4 regions of the Micromonospora sp. NPDC023869 genome follow, and region 3 is predicted to be linked to each of the others. Evidence: riboswitches for the same ligand, from Rfam matches in the RefSeq annotation. Region 3 holds a riboswitch; each other region holds the start of a gene.
The links. Region 3 has a riboswitch for cobalamin ahead of bluB (5,6-dimethylbenzimidazole synthase). Riboswitches for the same ligand answer to the same signal wherever they lie in the genome.

Region 1 (4,656 bases), on a different contig from region 3:
CACCGGGTCAGGAGTCGCTCGTCGGCCCGCCCTCGGCGGCCAGTTCGGCGCGGACCGAGGCGGCGGCCCGGACCAGCGCGGTCAGGGCGGGACGGACCTCGTGGTAGCCCCGGGTCTTGAGCCCGCAGTCCGGGTTGACCCAGAGCCGCTGCGGGTCGACGACCGCCGCCGCCCGGCGCAGCGCGGTCACCACCTCGGCCGCATCCGGCACCCGGGGCGAGTGGATGTCGTAGACACCCGGTCCGATCCCCCGGGTGTAGCCGACGGTGGCCAGGTCGTCGAGGATCTCCATCCGGGAACGGGACGCCTCGATGCTGGTCACGTCGGCGTCCAGGGCGTCGATGGCGGGCAGCACCTCACCGAACTCCGAGTAGCACAGGTGGGTGTGGATCGCCGTGGCGTCGGCGACGCCGCTGGTCGCCAGCCGGAAGGCGGCCACCGCCCAGTCCAGGTAGGCGGTGTGGTCCCGGCGGCGCGGTGGCAGCAGTTCCCGCAGCGCGGGCTCGTCGACCTGGATGATCCGGATGCCCGCCGTCTCCAGGTCCCGCGCCTCGTCGCGCAGGGCCAGCGCGACCTGTCGGGCGGTCTCCGCCAGCGGTTGGTCCACCCGCACGAACGACCAGGCCAGGATGGTCACCGGGCCGGTGAGCATGCCCTTGACCGGCCGGTCGGTGAGCGACTGGGCGTAGCGGGACCAGGTCACCGTGATCGGTACGCTCCGGGTCACGTCGCCGTACAGGATCGGCGGGCGTACGCACCGGGAGCCGTACGACTGGACCCAGCCGTGGGCGGTGGCGGCGAAGCCGTCGAGGTGTTCGGCGAAGTACTGCACCATGTCGTTGCGCTCCGGCTCGCCGTGCACCAGCACGTCCAGCCCGAGGCGTTCCTGTTCGGCCACCACCTCGGCGATCTCGGCCCGCATCCGCTCGGCGTAGCCGGCCGCGTCCAGGCGACCGGCCCGGTGCTCGGCCCGGGCCCGGCGCAGCGCGTCGGTCTGCGGGAACGACCCGATGGTGGTGGTCGCCAGCGCGGGCAGCCCGAGGCGTCGACGCTGGGCCTCGGCACGGTGCGGGTACGGGCCGCGTCGGGTGTGCTCGGGCCGCAGCGCCTCCAGGCGGGCGCGGGCCGCGTCGTCACGCCACTGCGCCGGCGGAGGCGGAGGCGCGGCGGGCAGCTCGCCCACCCCGTCGCGCAGCACCCGACCGAGCGCGACCACCTCGTCCACCTTCTGCCGGGCGAACGCCAACCGTTCGCGCAGCCGAGGGTCGAGGTCGGTCTCGGCGGCCAGGTCCACCGGCACGTGCAGCAGCGAGCAGGAGGTGGACACCGCGACGGTGTCGGCGAGCCCGGTGAGGGTGGCGCCGACGGCCGCGGCGGCCCGCAGGTCGGTCCGCCACACGTTGCGGCCGTCGACCAGCCCGGCGACCACGGTCCGGCCCGGCAGCGCGCCGTGGCCGGCGAGCCGGTCCAGGTCGCCGGGTCCGGCGACCAGGTCCAGACCGATCGCCTCGATCGGCGTGTCCAGCAGCGCGGGCAGCGCGTCGCCGAGTTCGCCGAAGTAGGCGGCGACGAACAGGCGGGGCCGGTGGGTCAGCGCGCCGAGGCGGGCGTAGACGGCACCGAGGTCGCGGATCTCTGCGTCGGACCGGTCGCCGACGTACGCCGGTTCGTCGAGCTGCACCCACGGCACCCCGGCGTCGGCGAGCGCGGACAGCAGGTCGGCGTAGACGTCGGCCAGGTCGTCCAGCCGGTCGAACGGGCGGAACCCGTCCGGCGCGTCGGCGGTGGGCTTGGACAGCAGCAGCAGGGTCGCCGGGCCGACCAGGACCGGACGCGTGGTGATGCCGAGCTCCCGGGCCCGCCCGTACTCGGCGAGCGGCTTGTCGGCCCGGGCGGCGAAGGCGGTGTCCGGGCCGATCTCAGGCACCAGGTAGTGGTAGTTGGTGTCGAACCACTTCGTCATCTCCAGCGGCGGCTCCTGCGCGGTGCCGCGTGCCATGGCGAAGTAGGTGTCCAGCTCACCGAGGCCCCGCCGGCGGAACCGGTCGGGTACGGCGTCGACCGTGACGGCCGCGTCGAGCACGTGGTCGTAGAGCGAGAACGTGTTGGACGGTACGGCGGACAGGCCGGCGTCGTGCAACGTGCGCCAGGTCTGTTCGCGTACCTGTGCGGCGGTGGCCCGCAGGGTCGGCTCGTCGACGCGGCCGGCCCAGTAGCCCTCGACCGCGGTCTTGAGTTCACGACGCGGGCCGATGCGCGGATAGCCGAGCACGGTGCTCGTGCCGAACGGAGTGGTCATGTCGCCAGGGTTCCCTTCCCTCGAGGTCCGGCGGTACGGCTCCGGGGAAGGCTGGGGAGGGCACGGCGCGACGACCGGCCTCGCCCTGGCCCTCCCGCGAGGCCGACGGCGGCGTGCGCGGCTGCGCACGCGGCACGGGCAGGTCTTCGGACTCGTGGGCGCGACCGGCTGGGCCGGTCTCCTACTGGCCGTCGCTTCCCGGACAGGTGTCCAGTGCGTGTGACGGCGGTCGTTCCCACTCACCGCTGCGGGGCAGTCCCGGATTCACACCGGGTTCCCTCTTACGACGCTCCGACCGGACGGCCGGGGCGAACCAGTACCGCTTCGGATCCTAGCGTCCGGATCGCGCCCGACGACCGTCGCGCCGGTGTGATGTCCGCGCCGCGACGCCGGGTCGAGCGGCGGGTGAACAACGACTCATCCGCCTTCCGCTGGCGTGATCTTGGTGTTAGTTTTTGCAAAGACTTGGCAAGAACAACGACTTTGCGTGGGAGTGCGGTGAGCGTCACCACCCTGCCGACGAGCCGGACGGACGTGCTCGGCGTGGCGGCGCAGCGCCGTCGGACCGGCCTCTGGCTGCTCGCGCTGACTATCGGCCTGCTCCTGACCGGGCTGGTCGCGGTCGGTGCCGGGGCGATCGGCATCCCCCCGCTCACGGTGGCCCGGATCATCGGGCACCAGCTCCTCGGGGTGCCCGGCGAGGTGACCTGGACCGGGCCGCAGCAGGCGATCGTCTGGCAGGTCCGGCTGCCCCGGGTCCTGCTCGGCATGCTGGTCGGCGCCGGGCTGGCGGTCTGCGGGGTGGCGTTGCAGGCCATGGTCCGCAACGTGCTCGCCGACCCGTACCTGCTCGGGATCAACTCCGGCGCCTCCAGCGGCGCGGCCGCCGCGATCCTGTTCGGCGCGGGCGCCGGCTTCGGCCAGTACGCGCTATCCACCAGCGCGTTCGTCGGCGCGCTCGGCGCGTCGCTGCTGGTCTTCCTGATCGCGCGCAGCGGCGGCCGGGTCACCTCCATCCGGCTGCTGCTGGCCGGCGTCGCCGTCGGGTACGCGCTGTACGCCACCACCAGCTTCCTGATCTTCGCCTCCGGTTCCGCCGAGGGCGCCCGGTCGGTGATGTTCTGGCTCCTCGGGTCGCTGGGCCTGGCCCGCTGGAACGCTCTGCTGCTGATCGCCGCGGTGGTGCTGATCGGCACCATCGGCTACCTGACCGTCGTCGGGCGGCGACTCGACGTCCTGGCCATCGGCGACGAGACCGCGCACACCCTGGGCGTCTCGCCGGACCGGTTCCGGCTCCGGCTGCTCGTGCTGGTCTCGCTCAGCGTCGGCATCCTGGTCTCCGCCGCCGGCAGCATCGGGTTCGTCGGCCTGGTCGTGCCACACCTGGCCCGACGCATCGTCGGCGCGCCGCACGTCCGCGTGGTGCCGGTGGCCGCGCTGCTCGGGGCGATCCTGCTGGTCTGGGCCGACGTGCTGGCCCGGGTGCTGCTGGCGCCGCAGGAGATTCCGATCGGCATCATCACCTCCCTGCTCGGCGCTCCCTTCCTGCTGGTCCTGATCCGCCGTCTGCACGCCTCCGGTGCCTGAAGAGCCCACCCGTCAAGGAGAAACGATGTTGAAGGCAACCCGCCTCGCCACCGCCGCCGCCTCCGCGTGCGTGCTGCTCGTCGCCGGGTGCGGCGGCACCGCCGACGGGCCGACCGAGGCCGGTCCCGGCTATCCGGTGACGGTGACCAACTGCGGCGTGGACGTCACCTTCGACGCCCCTCCGCAGCGGGTCGTGCTGCTCAAGAGCGCCGCCGTGCCCTACCTGCACGCGCTCGGCGTCCTGGACCGGGCCACCGCCCGCGCCGGGCAGTACCCGAAGGAGTACTACGACGCGGCCACCCAGGCCGAGCTGGATCGGATCCCGCTGCTGACCGACAAGACCGACACCAGCGGCCACCTCCAGATCTCCAAGGAGGTGGTGATCAGCCAGGAGCCCGACCTGGTCCTCGGCGAGGTCGACAACCTCTCCCGCGACACCCTGGAGGCGGTGGACATCCCGCTGCTGGAGGAGCCGGCGATGTGCCCGGACAGCACCGCCGTGCCGAGCTTCGACGACATCTACCGGCAGATGGAGACGTACGGTCGGGTGTTCGGCCGCCAGGCCGAGGCGACGACCGCGGTCACCGCGCTCAAGGACCGGATGACGAAGGTCCAGGCCGAGGCGGGCACCTCGTCCGGGCGTACCGCGGCGGTGCTCTACCCGACCGTCGGCGGCGGCACCACGTACGCGTACGGCACCGGGAGCATGGCCCACCCGCAGTTGGAGGCCGCCGGCTTCCGCAACGTCTTCGGCGACGTCAAGGATCGGG
Region 2 (4,656 bases), on a different contig from region 3:
GGTCATTCCGCACGCCGTCGCCACCGCCGACGGGCGGTCGGTGTACGCGAGCGCACCGGAGGGCGCCGACACCGCGTTCTGGCGGATCGAGACCGCCACGGGTGTCGCCTCCGCGCGGGTGCGACTGCCCGGACGCTGGGTGCCGCAGACAGTCTCCGCCCACGGCAGGTGGGTGGCACTGACCACCGAGGCGGTGAGCGTCACCGCAGCGTCTCCGGCCGGGCGGGACGTCACGCCGGTGCTGATCGCCGACGCGGATGGAGTGCGGCAGCGACTACGGCTGCCGGGCAACGTCGTCCCGGAGGCGTTCACCCACGACCACAGCGGCCTGTTCGTGCTGGAGTGGCTGCCGCCGCAGGCACCGGACCGGTACCGGGTCCGGGTGGTCGACCTCGCCACCGGTGTGGCGGGCCCGTTGCAGACCCGCCTCAAGCAGACGATTCCGGCGGGCGCGGAGGAGGAGATGCGCGGCGACGGGCGGCAGGCCGTGCTCGCCCCGGCCCGTCACGTCCTGTACACGCTCTACACCCACCAACCCGATCACCGGCACACCCGGGACCGCATCAGCGGGCGGCCGGGGAGCGACGTCCACGCCTTCGTGCACACGCTGCACCTGCACGAGCGGTGGGCGTACTGCGTGGACCTGCCGCACCCGTTCGGGGAGGGACCGGCCGACGGGCACGCCATGGCGATCGCCCCGGACGGCTCCCGGCTGTACGTCGCCGACCTCACCTCCGGCACCGTCGCCGAGATCTCCACCGAGGAGCTGACGGTACGCCGCACCGCCGCCGTCCCCGTAGCGTCCGGCCCGGCGTACGCGACGGCGGACGACGATCGACTGTTCCTCGGCGGGGCCGGTGTGGTGCGTACCGTGGATGCCGCCGGTCTGCGGGTCGTCGCCGAACGGCCGGTCGACGCTCCCGTCAGCGGTCTCCTCCTCGGCCCGGACAGCGGTCGTCTCTATGTGGGTGGGCGGGACGCGCTGAGATGGCTCGACCCGGCCAGCGGCGCCGAACTGGGTCGTGTCGCCGTACCCGGATTGGTGGGGTTGCGGGGCCCGGTGCCGTCGTCCTGAGCGGGCGTCACCGTCGGTCAGAGGAGCGATTCCCGGCGTGATCGTGCCGTCCGACCCGTCCGATTAGGGTGACCAGCGTCGTCGTACGTTAGGAGGATCAGGGAACAGGATCAGGGGGAGTGTCAGCCCCCTGACGCCGGGTCTTCTCTGGTACGAACGTAGGAGTTTCGACGAGAGGACAGCGCCCTTATGACCCATGCCCTGGTCACCGCCGAGAATCTCAACGACGCGCTCGACGACATCGTGGATCGGGTGCCCGGTGCCAAGTTCGCGGTGGTGCTCTCCCCGGACGGCATCATGCTGGGGGCCTCGCGGGGCATCGACGAGGAGATCGCCGAGCAACTGTCCAGTGTGGTCTGTGGTCTCCAGGCGTTGGGTCTGGCCGCCGCCCGACTGTGCGGTGAGGGTGAGCTGCACCAGGTGGTGGTGCAGATGTCGCGGGCGTTCCTGTTCCACGCCACCACCGGCAACGGGGCGATCCTCACCGTCGGTATCGACGGCTCGGCCGAGGTGGGCGACATGGCGTACGAGGTCGCCCTCTTCTGCGCCCGGGCCGGGCATCACCTGCCGGTGTACGTGGAGCCGGCACCCCACCTGACCGCCCGGTGATCCGCTAGCCGCGGTCGCGCTGCGCGTCGTAGGACGGCGCCGGGTTGGCCACCTGCCACAGTTCGGCCGGCAGGTTCGCGATGACGTCGTCGTAGTCGGCGGGGGCGACGTCACCTCGAATGGTGTCCATCACCGCCCGGACGCCGGCCTCGGCCAGGTCGGGGTCGACGTCGGCTCGGCCGCCGACGCGCTGGACGAACACGTCGAGCCCGAAGCGTTCGGCGGTCTCGCTGGGCGCGAACGTGTACGCCCGCAGCCCTTCCGGGAGTTGCTCGGCCAGGTCCCGGGCCTCGCCTCCGTCGATCCGCTCGGCCAGCGTGGTCAGGGTGGCGCGCGCGATGGCGGTCGCCTGTTCCGTCGACGCGCCGGTGCGGTTCGCCACGGACTCGATGAACTCGTTCTCGTCCAACCCGCCGGCCCCCTTCTCGCAACGGATCTGGCGTCTACCCGGGAATCGTCGTGACAAACGGCACTCTTCACCCGAGTACGGCCGCTGGGGCATCGATGAGTCTTGTGCGCCGGTGCGCAGAACGGATAACGTCGCGCCGTCGCGGTAACGGGAAGCCGGTGTGAGACCGGCGCGGCCCTCGCCACTGTGACCGGGGAGTTCGCTCCGACTTGTACGCCACTGGGTCCGTGGAGGACCTGGGAAGGCCGGAGTACGCGACGATCCGGGAGCCAGGAGACCGACCCCGACGTGTGATCTCGTCCACGAGGTGTTGGAAGGGGAGGTCGACTCATGCACATCGCTGAGGGCTACCTACCACCGGTGCAGGCGGCGGCATGGTTCGCGGTCTCGACACCGTTCGTCATCCACGGTGCGCGCAACCTGGTCCAGCAGGTCCGCGCGAACCCCGACGCGAAGCTGTTGCTCGGCGCGGCCGGGGCGTTCACCTTCGTCCTGTCGGCGCTGAAGATCCCTTCGGTGACCGGCTCCTGCTCCCATCCGACCGGTGTGGGTCTCGGCGCGATCCTGTTCCGAGCCCCCGTGATGAGTGTGCTCGGCACGATCGTGCTGCTGTTCCAGGCACTCCTGCTGGCCCACGGCGGGTTGAGCACGCTCGGCGCGAACGTCTTCTCGATGGCGATCGTCGGCCCCTGGGTGGCCTTCGGCGTGTACGCGCTGATCCGCCGGCTCGGTGGCGGCCTCGGCATCTCGGTGTTCTTCGCCGCCGCCCTGGCCGACCTGGCGACCTACTGCGTGACCAGTGCCCAGCTCGCGCTGGCCTTCCCCGACCCGGATTCGGGCTTCGTCGGCGCGCTGGCCAAGTTCGGGTCCATCTTCGCGGTCACCCAGATCCCGCTGGCGATCAGCGAGGGGCTGCTCACCGTCCTAGTGGTCCGGTTGCTGGTCCGGGTGAGCCCGCAGGAACTCCGCCGGCTCGGCATTCTGCGCCGTCCGGCCCCGACGACCCAGGGAGCGGTGGCGTGAAGTCGTTCGGCCGGACCAACCTGTTGTTGCTGCTCGCCGTGGTGGCGTTGGCGGTGGCGCCGCTGGTGCTGGGGCTCGGCAGCGGCGAGGAGCCGTTCGCCGGGGCAGACGCCCTCGCCGAGGAGGCGATCGTCAACGACCACCCCGACTACGAGCCGTGGTTCAGCTCGATCTACGAGCCGCCGTCGGGTGAGATCGAGTCGGCGTTGTTCGCGCTCCAGGCCGCCCTCGGCGCCGGGTTCCTCGGCTACTACTTCGGGGTCGCCCGGACCCGGCAGCGGCTGCGTGGCGAGCAGACCGCGACCGGGGAGAAAACCACCGACTAGTGCTCGCGTTGGACGTGGCGGCGTACGCCAGCCCCTGGCGACGCCGCCACCCGGCGGAGAAGGCCCTGTTGGCCCTGGGGCTGTTGGGCTGCGCGTTGCTCCTGCCACCGTGGCCGGGCGCCCTGGTGGTGGGCCTGACCGCGGCGGTGGCGTTGCTCGGGCCGGCGGCGCTGCCGCCGCGCCTGCTGGTCCGGGCGGCCCGGACCCCGCTGTTGTTCATCCTGACCGGCTCGGTGCCGATGCTGGTGGCGGTCTCCGGCCCGACGCGTGTGCGGTGGGCGCCGGAGGGGCTGGCGACGGCCGCCGCGACCGCCGGTCGGGCCTGCGCCGCGCTGCTCTGCCTGCTGCTGTTCGCCGCCACCACGCCGCTCGCCGACGTGTTGCCCCGACTCCAGCGACTCGGGGTGCCCAGCGCGGTCACCGAGGTGGCCGCGCTGATCTACCGGATGTTGTTCCTGCTGCTGGAGAGCGTGCACGCGGTGCGGCAGGCCCAGGCGGCCCGGCTGGGCTACCGCACCTGGGCCAGCACCTACCGGTCGCTGGCCGGGCAGGCCGGCGCGGTCTTCGTCCGGGCGTTCTCGCTGGCCCGGCGTTGGGAGGAGGGGTTGGCGCTGCGCGGTTACACCGGCTCGCTGGCGGTACGCACCGAGGTGCGGCAACCGTCGGTGGCGTTCCTGGCGACCACCGTGCTGCTGTTGGCGGCGGTGGTGCTGGCCACCCGGCTGCTGGTGGCGCTCGGGTGAGCGGCGACCCGCCGCTGTTGGAGCTGCGCGGGGTCAGCTTCGGGTACGAGGCGGACCGCCCGGTGCTGACCGACGTCGATTTGCGGGTGCCGGCCGGGCGGCGGATGGCCGTGCTGGGACCCAACGGCGGTGGCAAGACGACCTTGTTCCGGCTGATGGTCGGCGCGTCGGCCGCCGACGCGGGCACGGTGCTGGTCGGCGGGGTGCCGCTGCGCCGGACCCGGGCCGGGCTGCTCGACGTCCGCCAGCAGGTGCAGCTGGTGCTCCAGGACCCGGACGACCAGTTGTTCGCCGCGACCGTCTTCCAGGACGTCTCGTTCGGGCCGGTCAACCTCGGTCTGGACGACGCGCAGGTGCGGCAGCGCTGTGCCGAGGCGCTGGCGGCGTTGGAGATCACCGACCTCGCCGACCGCCCCACCCACCTGCTCTCGTACGGCCAGCGCAAGCGGGTGGCGATCGCCGGGGCGGTGG
Region 3 (4,656 bases):
GCCCTGGGTCAGGTTGAACGACACCGCGCCGGCCACCGAGTCGAGCGCGGTGCCCTCGGCCACGATCCAGGTCGGAGTCGTGGGTGTCGGAGCACAGTCGCCGAACGTCGGGACGGTCGCGATCCCGTAGGTGAGGCCGGCGAAGGCGGGCGGTGCGGGGGTGGCCGACGCCACCGTGACGGTCGCGTCGTACGTCGTCGCCGCGGTCAGGCGCACCGCGAACGGTGCGGCGACCACGTCGTCCGGGCTCATGTTGTCGAAGCCCGTGCTGAACGCCAACGCCGCCGCCGTGCCGGCGGTCGGGTGCTCGGCGTAGGTGGTGCCGTCCGTGCTGCCCTCCATGCTGAAGCTACCGGCGGTGAACGTGCCCGAGGCGTACTCGGAGTCGTTCCAGGCGGCGAGGGTGATCGTGCCGCCGAGGCCGAGCGCGAGCCCGCCGGCCAGGATCGCCTTGAGCTTGCGACGACCTCCTCGACTGCTCGACTCGCCCGTCGTCATCCCTGTCGGTCCAGTCAACTTGTCCTCCTCGTGCATCCCCGTTGGCGTGCTGTCACGCAGGGACACGATAAAGCTCCAATACGGACAAGTCGGGCATAAACTCCGAAACTTCACGGAGGTGTATCGACCAGCATCAAGTAAATCGAATTCGTTTCGCGATGCCGCTAGCATCGCCGGATGGCAACACGGCTCGTACAGATCAACATGAAGGCCCGGGACGACTCCGCGCTGGGCGGTTTCTGGGCGGAGACACTCGGCTGGGGGATCTCCAGCGAGGAGCCCGGCGTCACCAACCTCGAACCCGAGGGCGTCGCCTATCCCGACCCGATCGCCGTCTTCGTCGACCTCGTCGTCTCCTCGGAACCCAAGACGGTGAAGAACCGCGTGCACCTCGACCTCGCCACCACCTCGGCGGACCACCACGCCGAGACGGTCGCGCGCCTGAAGGATCTCGGCGCCACCCTCGCCGACGTGGGACAGGGCGACGTTCCGTGGACGGTCATGGCCGACCCGGAGGGCAACGAGTTCTGCGTCCTGGACCCCCGACCGGCCCACCGGGACGTCGGACCGGTCGCCGCCGTCGTGGTCGACTGCGCGGACCCGCGCGCCATGGCCGACTTCTGGAGCACCGCCATGGACTGGCGTCTGCACGAGGTGACCGACCGCCGAGCGGTCCTGCGCTCCGCTGCGGACGTGGGTCCGTACCTGCAGTTCCTGCGTACGCCCGACGTGAAGACCGGCTGGAACCGGGTCCACCTCGACGTCCGCCCGTACCCCGGTGACGACCCGCAGGGCGAGGCGGCCAGGCTGCGGGCTCTCGGCGCCACCACCGTGGACGTGGGCCGCGACGATCTGCCGTGGACGGTCATGGCCGACCCGGAGGGCAACGAGTTCTGCCTCCTCGCCCCCGGCTGACGCACCCTCGCGCCGTCGGTCAGTGGCCCGCCGGCTCCCAGCGGTCCCGGTGCACCGCTGCCCGCAAAGGACGGCGCTGCCGCCAGCCGTGTCGTTCCAGGTCCGGCACCTGCTCCAGGTGGGTGACCGGACCCAGGCACAGCCAGGCAACCGGGCGGACAACCGCCGGGATCCGCAGCAGGTCCTGCACGAACGGTTCCCGGTAGAACGACACCCAGCCCACGCCGAGCCCCTCGGCGGTGGCCGCCAGCCACAGGTTCTGGATGGCCAGGCACACCGAGTACAGGCCAGCGTCGGCGATGGCGTGCCGACCCAGCACCGCCGGGGAGCCCCGGTCCGGGTCGTACGTCACCACGACCGACAGGGTCGACTCCCGCACCCCGTCTATCTTGATCCGGCCGAACCGGCGCGCCTCCTCCCCGTCCAGGGTCGCGGCGAAGACGTCCCGCTCCTGCTGCACGTGGCGGTGGAACTCCGCCCGCAGCGCGGAATCGCGGACCAGGATGAAGTCCCACGGCTGCGACAGGCCGACGCTGGGCGCGGCGTGCGCGGCGGCCAGCACCCGATCGAGGACCTCGGCCGGGATCGGCGCGCCGGTGAACTCACCCCGTACGTCCCGGCGGGCGTGGATGACCTCGTACACATCGTCGAACATGGGCAGGCTCCCGCTGCGCTCCAGGCCCTGCCCTCACGGCAGGGCAACCAGGCGCGAGGCCGGTCTTCGGACTTCCGGATCGTCACCTCACCGCCCGCCTTCCCGGCCCGGGCAGGGCCAGTGGCTGCGCGTGACGCGCGTGGGCGGCAGCTCCCCGGTCACCGCGGCGGGCCCGTGCCGGACTCTCACCGGCTTCCCGATTCTCCCCACCACGGGTGGGGCACCTCGCAACAGTTCGTGCCGCCGAGCACCCTACCGGACACCGTCTTCCGTCGGCGCTGTCGAAAGATCGAGTCACTAGTCTCGGTGTCGTGACCTCCGAGACCAGGCCCCTGCGGCAGCTCACCCTGGACCAGCTCCGGAAGCGGACGAGCGAGAAGTGGCGCGCCTACCCGAGCGACGTGCTGCCGATGTTCGTGGCGGAGATGGACGCGCCGCTGGCCGGGCCGGTCGTCGACGCGATCACCGAGGCCGTACGGCGCGGCGACACGGGCTACCCCGCCGGCACCGACTACGCCGAGGCGCTCGCCGAGTTCGCCCGCGACCGGTGGGACTTCGACGGCATCGCCGTGGACCGCACCACGATGGTCCCGGACGTGATGAGCGGCATCCTCGAGGTCCTCGACGTGACCTGTGGCCCGACCGATGCCGTCGTGGTCAACTGTCCGGTCTACGCGCCGTTCTACCAGGTGGTGGGGCGTACCGGTCGCCCCATCCAGGAGGCCCCGCTCGGCGCGGACGGCCGGATCGACATGACGGTCCTGGACGACGCCTTCCGGCGCGCGGCACGTCGTGGCTCCCGGCCCGCGTACCTGTTGTGCAGCCCGCACAACCCGACCGGCACCGTGCACACCGCCGACGAACTCGCCGAGGTCGCCGCGCTGGCGGGCCGACATGGTGTGCGTGTGGTGGTCGACGAGATCCACGCGCCGCTGGTGCTGGCCGGGGCGAGGTTCACGCCGTACCTGAGCGTGTCGGGCGCCGAGAACGGCTTCTCGGTGATCTCCGCGTCCAAGGCGTGGAACCTCGCCGGTCTCAAGGCCGCCGTCGCCGTCGCCGGACCCGCCGCGGTCGACGATCTCGCCCGCATCCCCGCCTGGGTCAACGAGAGTCCCAGCCACGTCGGGGTGCTGGCCCATGTCGCCGCCCTCCGGGACGGCGGCGGATGGCTCGACACCCTCTTGGCCGATCTCGACGAGAACCGTCGTCTCCTCGCCCGGCTGCTGGCCGAACACCTCCCGACGGTCCGATACCGGCCCGGCGAGGGCACCTACCTGGCCTGGCTCGACTGCCGCGCCCTCGGTCTCGGCGACGACCCCGCCGCGACCTTCCTCGATCGCGGCCGAGTGGCGCTCAGTCCCGGCCCCGTCTTCGGCACCGGGGGAGCGGGACACGCGCGATTCAACCTCGGCACCACCCCCGAGCTGATCACCGAAGGTGTGCGGCGGATGGCCGAGGCGCTGACCTGACGCCGGTGCCACTGCCGGCCCGTTCGCACCGCACGCCGGGATTGCTACTGTGGTGAACATGTATGCACCGGAGGATCGCACCGCCAAGGCGATCATTCGGGACACCGCCCTGGAACTCTTCGGCGAACAGTGGCCGGCGGCCGCGTCGCTCAAGCAGGTGGCAGAGCGCGCGGGAGTCTCGCAGTCGCTCATCATCAAGCACTACGGGTCGCGTGAGGGCCTGGTCGCCGCCGTCGACGCGCACGTGCTGGGCGTGTTGGGCAACGCACTGGAGGCACTCGCCGAGACAGCCGGTTCCGGCCCGCCCGACCGCTTCCTCGCGTCGGCCGACGCGCTGTCCTCCCCGTCGGCCACCCGGTATCTCGCGCACCTGCTCGTCGGCACCACGTCGCGCTCGGTCGAGGCGTACCGGATGCTGCAGGGGTTCGCCGACTCGCTCCTGCGCCGGATGGCCGACGTGGGCGCGGTCGCCCCGGACGTGGACCGGGCACAGCTCGCGGTCGTGCTGCTGGCCCACGAGCTCTCCATCATCCTGCTGCGCGACCGCATCACCGACGTGCTCGGCACCGATCCGATGGGTCACGACGGCCTGCGGCGCTGGTGGGAGACCATCGACCGGCTGTACTCCGGCACCGCGATCCAGGACCCCGTTCCGTCCGACGGCTGAGTGCCGCCTGCGGGTGGGGCTGCTCCATGGGGCCCTGAACAGCCCCAGCTCGACGGGTGCACAAATGTTCACTATGCTGAGCGATAGTTCATCAATCGTCTCCGAGCGAACGGCGGCCATGCCCACGACCACGTCCCCGAGTCCGCCGCGCGGTCCGGTCTCGCGGCTCAACGACCTGCTCGTCGCGCCCGGGGCCACGCGGGCGGAGAGTCGGCTCAGCTACCTCACCGCAGGTGTCGGCGCGACCGTCGCCGGGGCCGTGGGTGCCGCTGCCGGCTACCCGGTGCCGATCGTGCTCCTGCTGACGGTGCTCGGGTTCGACCTGTTCGGTGGTGCCGTCGTGAACGCCACCGTGTCTGCATCGAGGCGGTTCCACACCGGACCCGGCACCGTCCGACGACACCTGGTCTTCGTGGCGGCCCACGTCCATCTGCCCGTCGTCGCGTTGGTCC
Region 4 (4,656 bases), on a different contig from region 3:
CGGCGGCGGCCAGCAGCTCCGGGAAGGCGCTCTCGCCGACGGCGGCGAAGACCCCGACGCGACGGCCCTGCCGACGCGGCCCGGCGTACCCGGCGCGTTCGAGCGCCTCGTACCCGATCTCCAGGAACAGTCGGGCGTGCGGGTCGGTGAGCCGGGCCTCCTCGTCGGAGAGCCCGAAGAAGTCCGCGTCGAGCTGCATCGGATCGTCCAGGAAGGACCCCCAGCGGGACCGGCCGTCCTGCGGCGTCCACCGGTGCTCCGGGACCGGCCGCACCGCGTCGACGCCGTCCACGAGTCCGCGCCAGAACTCGTCGGGGTCGTCGGCACCCGGGAAGCGGCAGGCCATCCCGATGACCGCGAGCGGTGTCGCACCGGAGCGGGCGTCCTGCGACGCCGTAGCGAGCCCGTCGGGCGGTGCCGGTCGGGTCGTGGGCGGCCCGGCCAGGATGCGGTCGGTCAGCGCGGCGACGGTGGGACAGTCCCGCAGGTCCGCCGGATCGAACGTGGTGCCGAGGGCGTCCTCCAGCCCGGCCAGCACCTCCATCGCCGTGAGCGACGACCCGCCGATGGCCAGGAAGCGGTCGTCCGCCGCGATGGTGTCGGCGGGCCGGTCCAGCACCCGGGCCCAGACCGCCCGGACGACCTGCTCGACCCGTCGCCGGGACAGCGGCCCCGAGGGCATTGGCTCGGCCACCCGGTGCGCCGCACTCGGTCCCGCCGGGTGCCAGCGGCGTTCCCGGTCGGCGAAGTCGCCGGCCAGGTAGCGTTCGCGCATCCGTCGCCGCCGCAACTTGCCGCTGGTGGTCCGGGCGAACGCGCCGGGCGGCAGCGGCAGCACCCGTACGTCGTCGTGCCCGGCCGCCTCGGCGACCCGGGCCCGCGTGGCGTCGAGCACCACGGTAGCCCCGGCCGGCGGTCGCGCCCAGGCCACGAACACCACGATCCGCTCGCCGCCGGTGTCCGGGTCGGTGCAGCCGACCACCGCCGTCACCGTGGCCGGCAACCCGACGGTCGCGGAGGCCACCGCCTCCAGGTCGGGGGCGTGGAACGTCCGACCGTTGACGAAGATCACGTCCTTCGCGCGGCCGGTCACGCAGAGCCGGCCGGAGCGCTGGAAACCCAGGTCACCGGTGTGCAGCCAACCGTCCACGAAGGTCTCCCGGCTGGCCTGCGGGTCCCGGTGGTAGCCGCGCGCCACGTTCGGGCCGCGTACCTCGATCAGGCCCACCCGGTCCTCGGGCAGCGGCCGGTGCCGCTCGTCGACGACGCGCACCTCGCAGCCGGGCACCGGGTGCCCCAGGTCCATCAGCTCCACCGCGTGCGTACCCGGCGCGGTGCTCACCGCCCGACCCCGGCTCAGCGCGGCGCGGTCCAGCACCAGCGGCGCGGCGACCTCCCCGGGCGGCGGGAAGGTCACCGCGAGCGTCGCCTCCGCCAGGCCGTACACCGGTCGCAGGGCGGCCGGGGCGAGCCCGGCCGGGCGGACGTGCGCCAGGAAGGCCCGCCACACCGTGGGGGAGATGGGCTCCGCGCCCACCACCACGCACCGGACCCGGCTCAGGTCGAGCGTGGCGAGGAGATCCGCCGGAACCCGCCGGACCGCCAGTGCCAGCGCGAAGTTCGCCGCCGAGAGCAGGGTCGCGCGATGCCGGTGCGCGGCGGTGAACCACAGCGCCGGGCGCTTGGCGAACGCCATCGGAGGTACGCGGACCTGCGTGCACCCGATGGCCAGCGGGGTCAGGTGGGTGCCGATCAACCCCATGTCGTGGAAGTACGGCATCCAGGTGACCAGCACGTCGTCCGGTCCGGCGCCGCTGGCCAGCCGGGACTGCTCCACATTGGCCAGCACGTTGGCGTGGGTCAGCTCCACCCCGCGCGGCGCGCCGGTGCTGCCGGAGGAGAACTGGAGGAACGCCACGTCGGTCGGGTCGGCCGCGAACAGCTCCTCCGGTGGGGTGCCGGTCCGCAGGTCGGCCAGCCGCAGCACCGGGCCGGCCAGCCCGTCGGCGACAGCCTCGGTGGCGTCGTCCAGCACGGTCACCGCGTCGGTGAGCAGCTCGCGGACGGCCCGTACCCGGGTCGGCTCGGGTGGCAGCGGCACCGGGACCAGCCCGGCGGCGAGCGCCCCCCAGAACAGCGGCTGGAAGTCGTCCCCGGCGTCGGCGACCAGGATCACCGGGGTGCCCGGGACCACTCCGGCGGCCCGGTAGCCGCCCGCCACCCGCAGCGACTCGTCCCGCAACTCTCGGACGGTGACGGTGCGTTCGGTGCCGTCGTCGCGCACGTGCACGATGATCTGCTCGGGTGCGCGATCCGCGGCCTGGACGAGGACGTCAAGCAGTGTCCGTCGGTCGCCGGGCCCGGCCGCAGTCTGCACGCGACGATGCTAGTGGGCATGATCGAGTACCCGGCCGTCGGTCGCCGGGATGCCCGTCATCTGGCACGCGACACGCCCGGCACAGCATCTGGTGTTGCCATCTCCGCACCGTACCCATATATGGTGTGCCCCGTAGCTGGTTCGACCGCCACTGAAACGGCGGTCGAGGCAAGAGGGAACCCGGTGGGAATCCGGGACTGCCCCGCAGCGGTGAGTGGGAACGACCGCCGTCATCACGCACTGGACCCGCCAGGTCTGGGAAGCGACGGCCAGTAGGCGCGAGCACCAGGCCCACGAGTCCGAAGACCTGCCAGCGCGCCGCACGCGACGTGTGCGGCGGTCGAAGGCCGCGTGGGACGGCCGACGCCAGGAGCTGGTCAGTCACGGCAGCAGTGCCGTCGGTGACCGGCGGCGTCCTCCCGCGCGGACCCGACGATCTCGGGGACAGGCGTGAGGAGGGGGAACATGACGGTGACCCAGGAGCAGGCGGGGCCGGAGCAACGCCGGCACGTCATGCAGGTCCGCAAACGGAACGGCGACACCGAGCCGGTGGACGTCAACAAGATCGTCAAGGCGGTGGAGCGGTGGGTCGCCGACCTGGACGAGATCGACCCGCTGCGGGTGGCGACGAAGACCATCAGCGGGCTGTACGACGGCGCGACCACGGCCGAGATGGACAAGCTCTCCATCCAGACCGCAGCCGAACTGATCGGTGAGGAGCCGCAGTACTCGAAGCTGGCGGCCCGACTGCTGGCCGCGTACGTGGACAAGGAGGTCCGCGGGCAGCAGGTGGCCAGCTTCAGCCAGTCCATCCGGTACGCACACGGCTTGGGCCTGATCGGCGACGACACCGCCGCGTTCGTGGCCCGCAACGCGCGCAAGCTGGACGACGCCGTCGACCCGGCCGGGGACCTGCGTTTCGAGTACTTCGGGCTGCGCACGGTCGCCGACCGGTACCTGCTGCGGCACCCGCAGACCCGACTGGTGGTGGAGACGCCGCAGTACTGGCTGTTGCGGGTCGCCTGCGGCCTGTCGCAGACGCCCGGCGAGGCGATCGGCTTCTACCGGCTGATGTCCAGCCTGGCCTACCTGCCCAGCTCGCCGACGCTGTTCAACTCCGGCACCCGGCACACCCAGATGTCCTCGTGCTTCCTGGTCGACTCGCCGCGCGACGAACTCGACTCCATCTACGAGCGTTACCACCAGGTCGCGAAGCTGTCCAAGTTCTCCGGTGGCATCGGCATCTCCTGGTCCCGGGTGCGCGGTCGGGGCGCGCTGATCCGGGGCACCAACGGCAGGTCGAACGGCATCGTGCCGTTTCTCAAGACGCTGGACGCCGGGGTGGCCGCCGTCAACCAGGGCGGCCGTCGCAAGGGCGCGGCCTGCGTCTACCTCGAACCGTGGCACCCGGACGTGGAGGAGTTCCTCGAACTGCGGGACAACACCGGCGAGGAGTCCCGGCGTACGCACAACCTGAACCTCGCCAACTGGATCCCGGACGAGTTCATGCGGCGCGTCGAGGCGGACGGGGACTGGTCGCTGGTCGACCCGTCGGACGCCCCCGAGCTGCCCGACCTGTTCGGTGAGGCGTTCGACGAGGCGTACCGCGCGGCGGAGAAGAAGGCGGTCAAGACCGTCAAGGCCCGCGACCTGTACGGCCGGATGATGCGGACGCTCGCGCAGACTGGCAACGGGTGGATGACGTTCAAGGACGCCTCGAACCGGCTGTCCAACCAGACCGGCGCCCGGGGCAACACCATCCACCTGTCGAACCTCTGCACCGAGATCCTGGAGGTCAACGACGACGCCGAGACGGCGGTCTGCAACCTCGGCTCGGTCAACCTGGGCGCGCACGTCACCGCGGACGGGGTCGACTGGGAGCGGCTGCGCGCCACGGTGCGGACCGCCGTGGTGTTCCTGGACCGAGTGATCGACATCAACTACTACCCGGCCGAGCAGGCGGCGGCGTCGAACCCGCGCTGGCGCCCCGTCGGGCTCGGGCTGATGGGGTTGCAGGACGCGTTCTTCACGCTGCGCCTGCCGTTCGACTCCCCGGCCGCCCGGGAGCTGTCGACCCGCGTGCAGGAGGAGATCTTCCTGACCGCGTTGGAGACCTCGGCCGGGCTCGCCGAGCGGTTCGGCCCGCATCCCGCGTACGCGCAGACCCGCGCCGCCCGGGGTGAGCTGCACCCGGACCTGTGGGGCGCCGAGGTCGGCCAGCCCGACCGGTGGGCCGCGCTGCGCGAGACGATCGGCCGGCACGGCCTGCGGAACTCGTT

Region 1: another riboswitch for cobalamin. It lies ahead of metE (5-methyltetrahydropteroyltriglutamate--homocysteine S-methyltransferase); the one in region 3 lies ahead of bluB (5,6-dimethylbenzimidazole synthase).
Region 2: another riboswitch for cobalamin. It lies ahead of ACZ31C_RS10810 (energy-coupling factor ABC transporter permease); the one in region 3 lies ahead of bluB (5,6-dimethylbenzimidazole synthase).
Region 4: another riboswitch for cobalamin. It lies ahead of ACZ31C_RS19075 (ribonucleoside-diphosphate reductase subunit alpha); the one in region 3 lies ahead of bluB (5,6-dimethylbenzimidazole synthase).

Annotation. Positions count from the first base shown of each region.
Region 1 is NZ_JBVHKD010000010.1:152,128-156,783, forward strand. It holds gene metE (5-methyltetrahydropteroyltriglutamate--homocysteine S-methyltransferase) at 8-2,299, opposite strand; cobalamin riboswitch at 2,420-2,632, opposite strand; gene ACZ31C_RS24980 (FecCD family ABC transporter permease) at 2,798-3,886, shown strand; gene ACZ31C_RS24985 (ABC transporter substrate-binding protein) at 3,912-4,656, shown strand, end outside.
Region 2 is NZ_JBVHKD010000003.1:45,831-50,486, forward strand. It holds gene ACZ31C_RS10795 (YncE family protein) at 1-1,075, shown strand, start outside; gene ACZ31C_RS10800 (roadblock/LC7 domain-containing protein) at 1,265-1,684, shown strand; gene ACZ31C_RS10805 (DUF2267 domain-containing protein) at 1,689-2,093, opposite strand; cobalamin riboswitch at 2,219-2,393, shown strand; gene ACZ31C_RS10810 (energy-coupling factor ABC transporter permease) at 2,424-3,116, shown strand; gene ACZ31C_RS10815 (energy-coupling factor ABC transporter substrate-binding protein) at 3,113-3,442, shown strand; gene cbiQ (cobalt ECF transporter T component CbiQ) at 3,442-4,185, shown strand; gene ACZ31C_RS10825 (energy-coupling factor ABC transporter ATP-binding protein) at 4,182-4,656, shown strand, end outside.
Region 3 is NZ_JBVHKD010000017.1:85,493-90,148, reverse strand. It holds gene ACZ31C_RS30460 (SipW-dependent-type signal peptide-containing protein) at 1-516, opposite strand, end outside; gene ACZ31C_RS30455 (VOC family protein) at 676-1,413, shown strand; gene bluB (5,6-dimethylbenzimidazole synthase) at 1,433-2,068, opposite strand; cobalamin riboswitch at 2,109-2,311, opposite strand; gene ACZ31C_RS30445 (MalY/PatB family protein) at 2,380-3,537, shown strand; gene ACZ31C_RS30440 (TetR/AcrR family transcriptional regulator) at 3,596-4,204, shown strand; gene ACZ31C_RS30435 (hypothetical protein) at 4,323-4,656, shown strand, end outside.
Region 4 is NZ_JBVHKD010000006.1:250,548-255,203, reverse strand. It holds gene ACZ31C_RS19080 (amino acid adenylation domain-containing protein) at 1-2,377, opposite strand, end outside; cobalamin riboswitch at 2,498-2,706, shown strand; gene ACZ31C_RS19075 (ribonucleoside-diphosphate reductase subunit alpha) at 2,843-4,656, shown strand, end outside.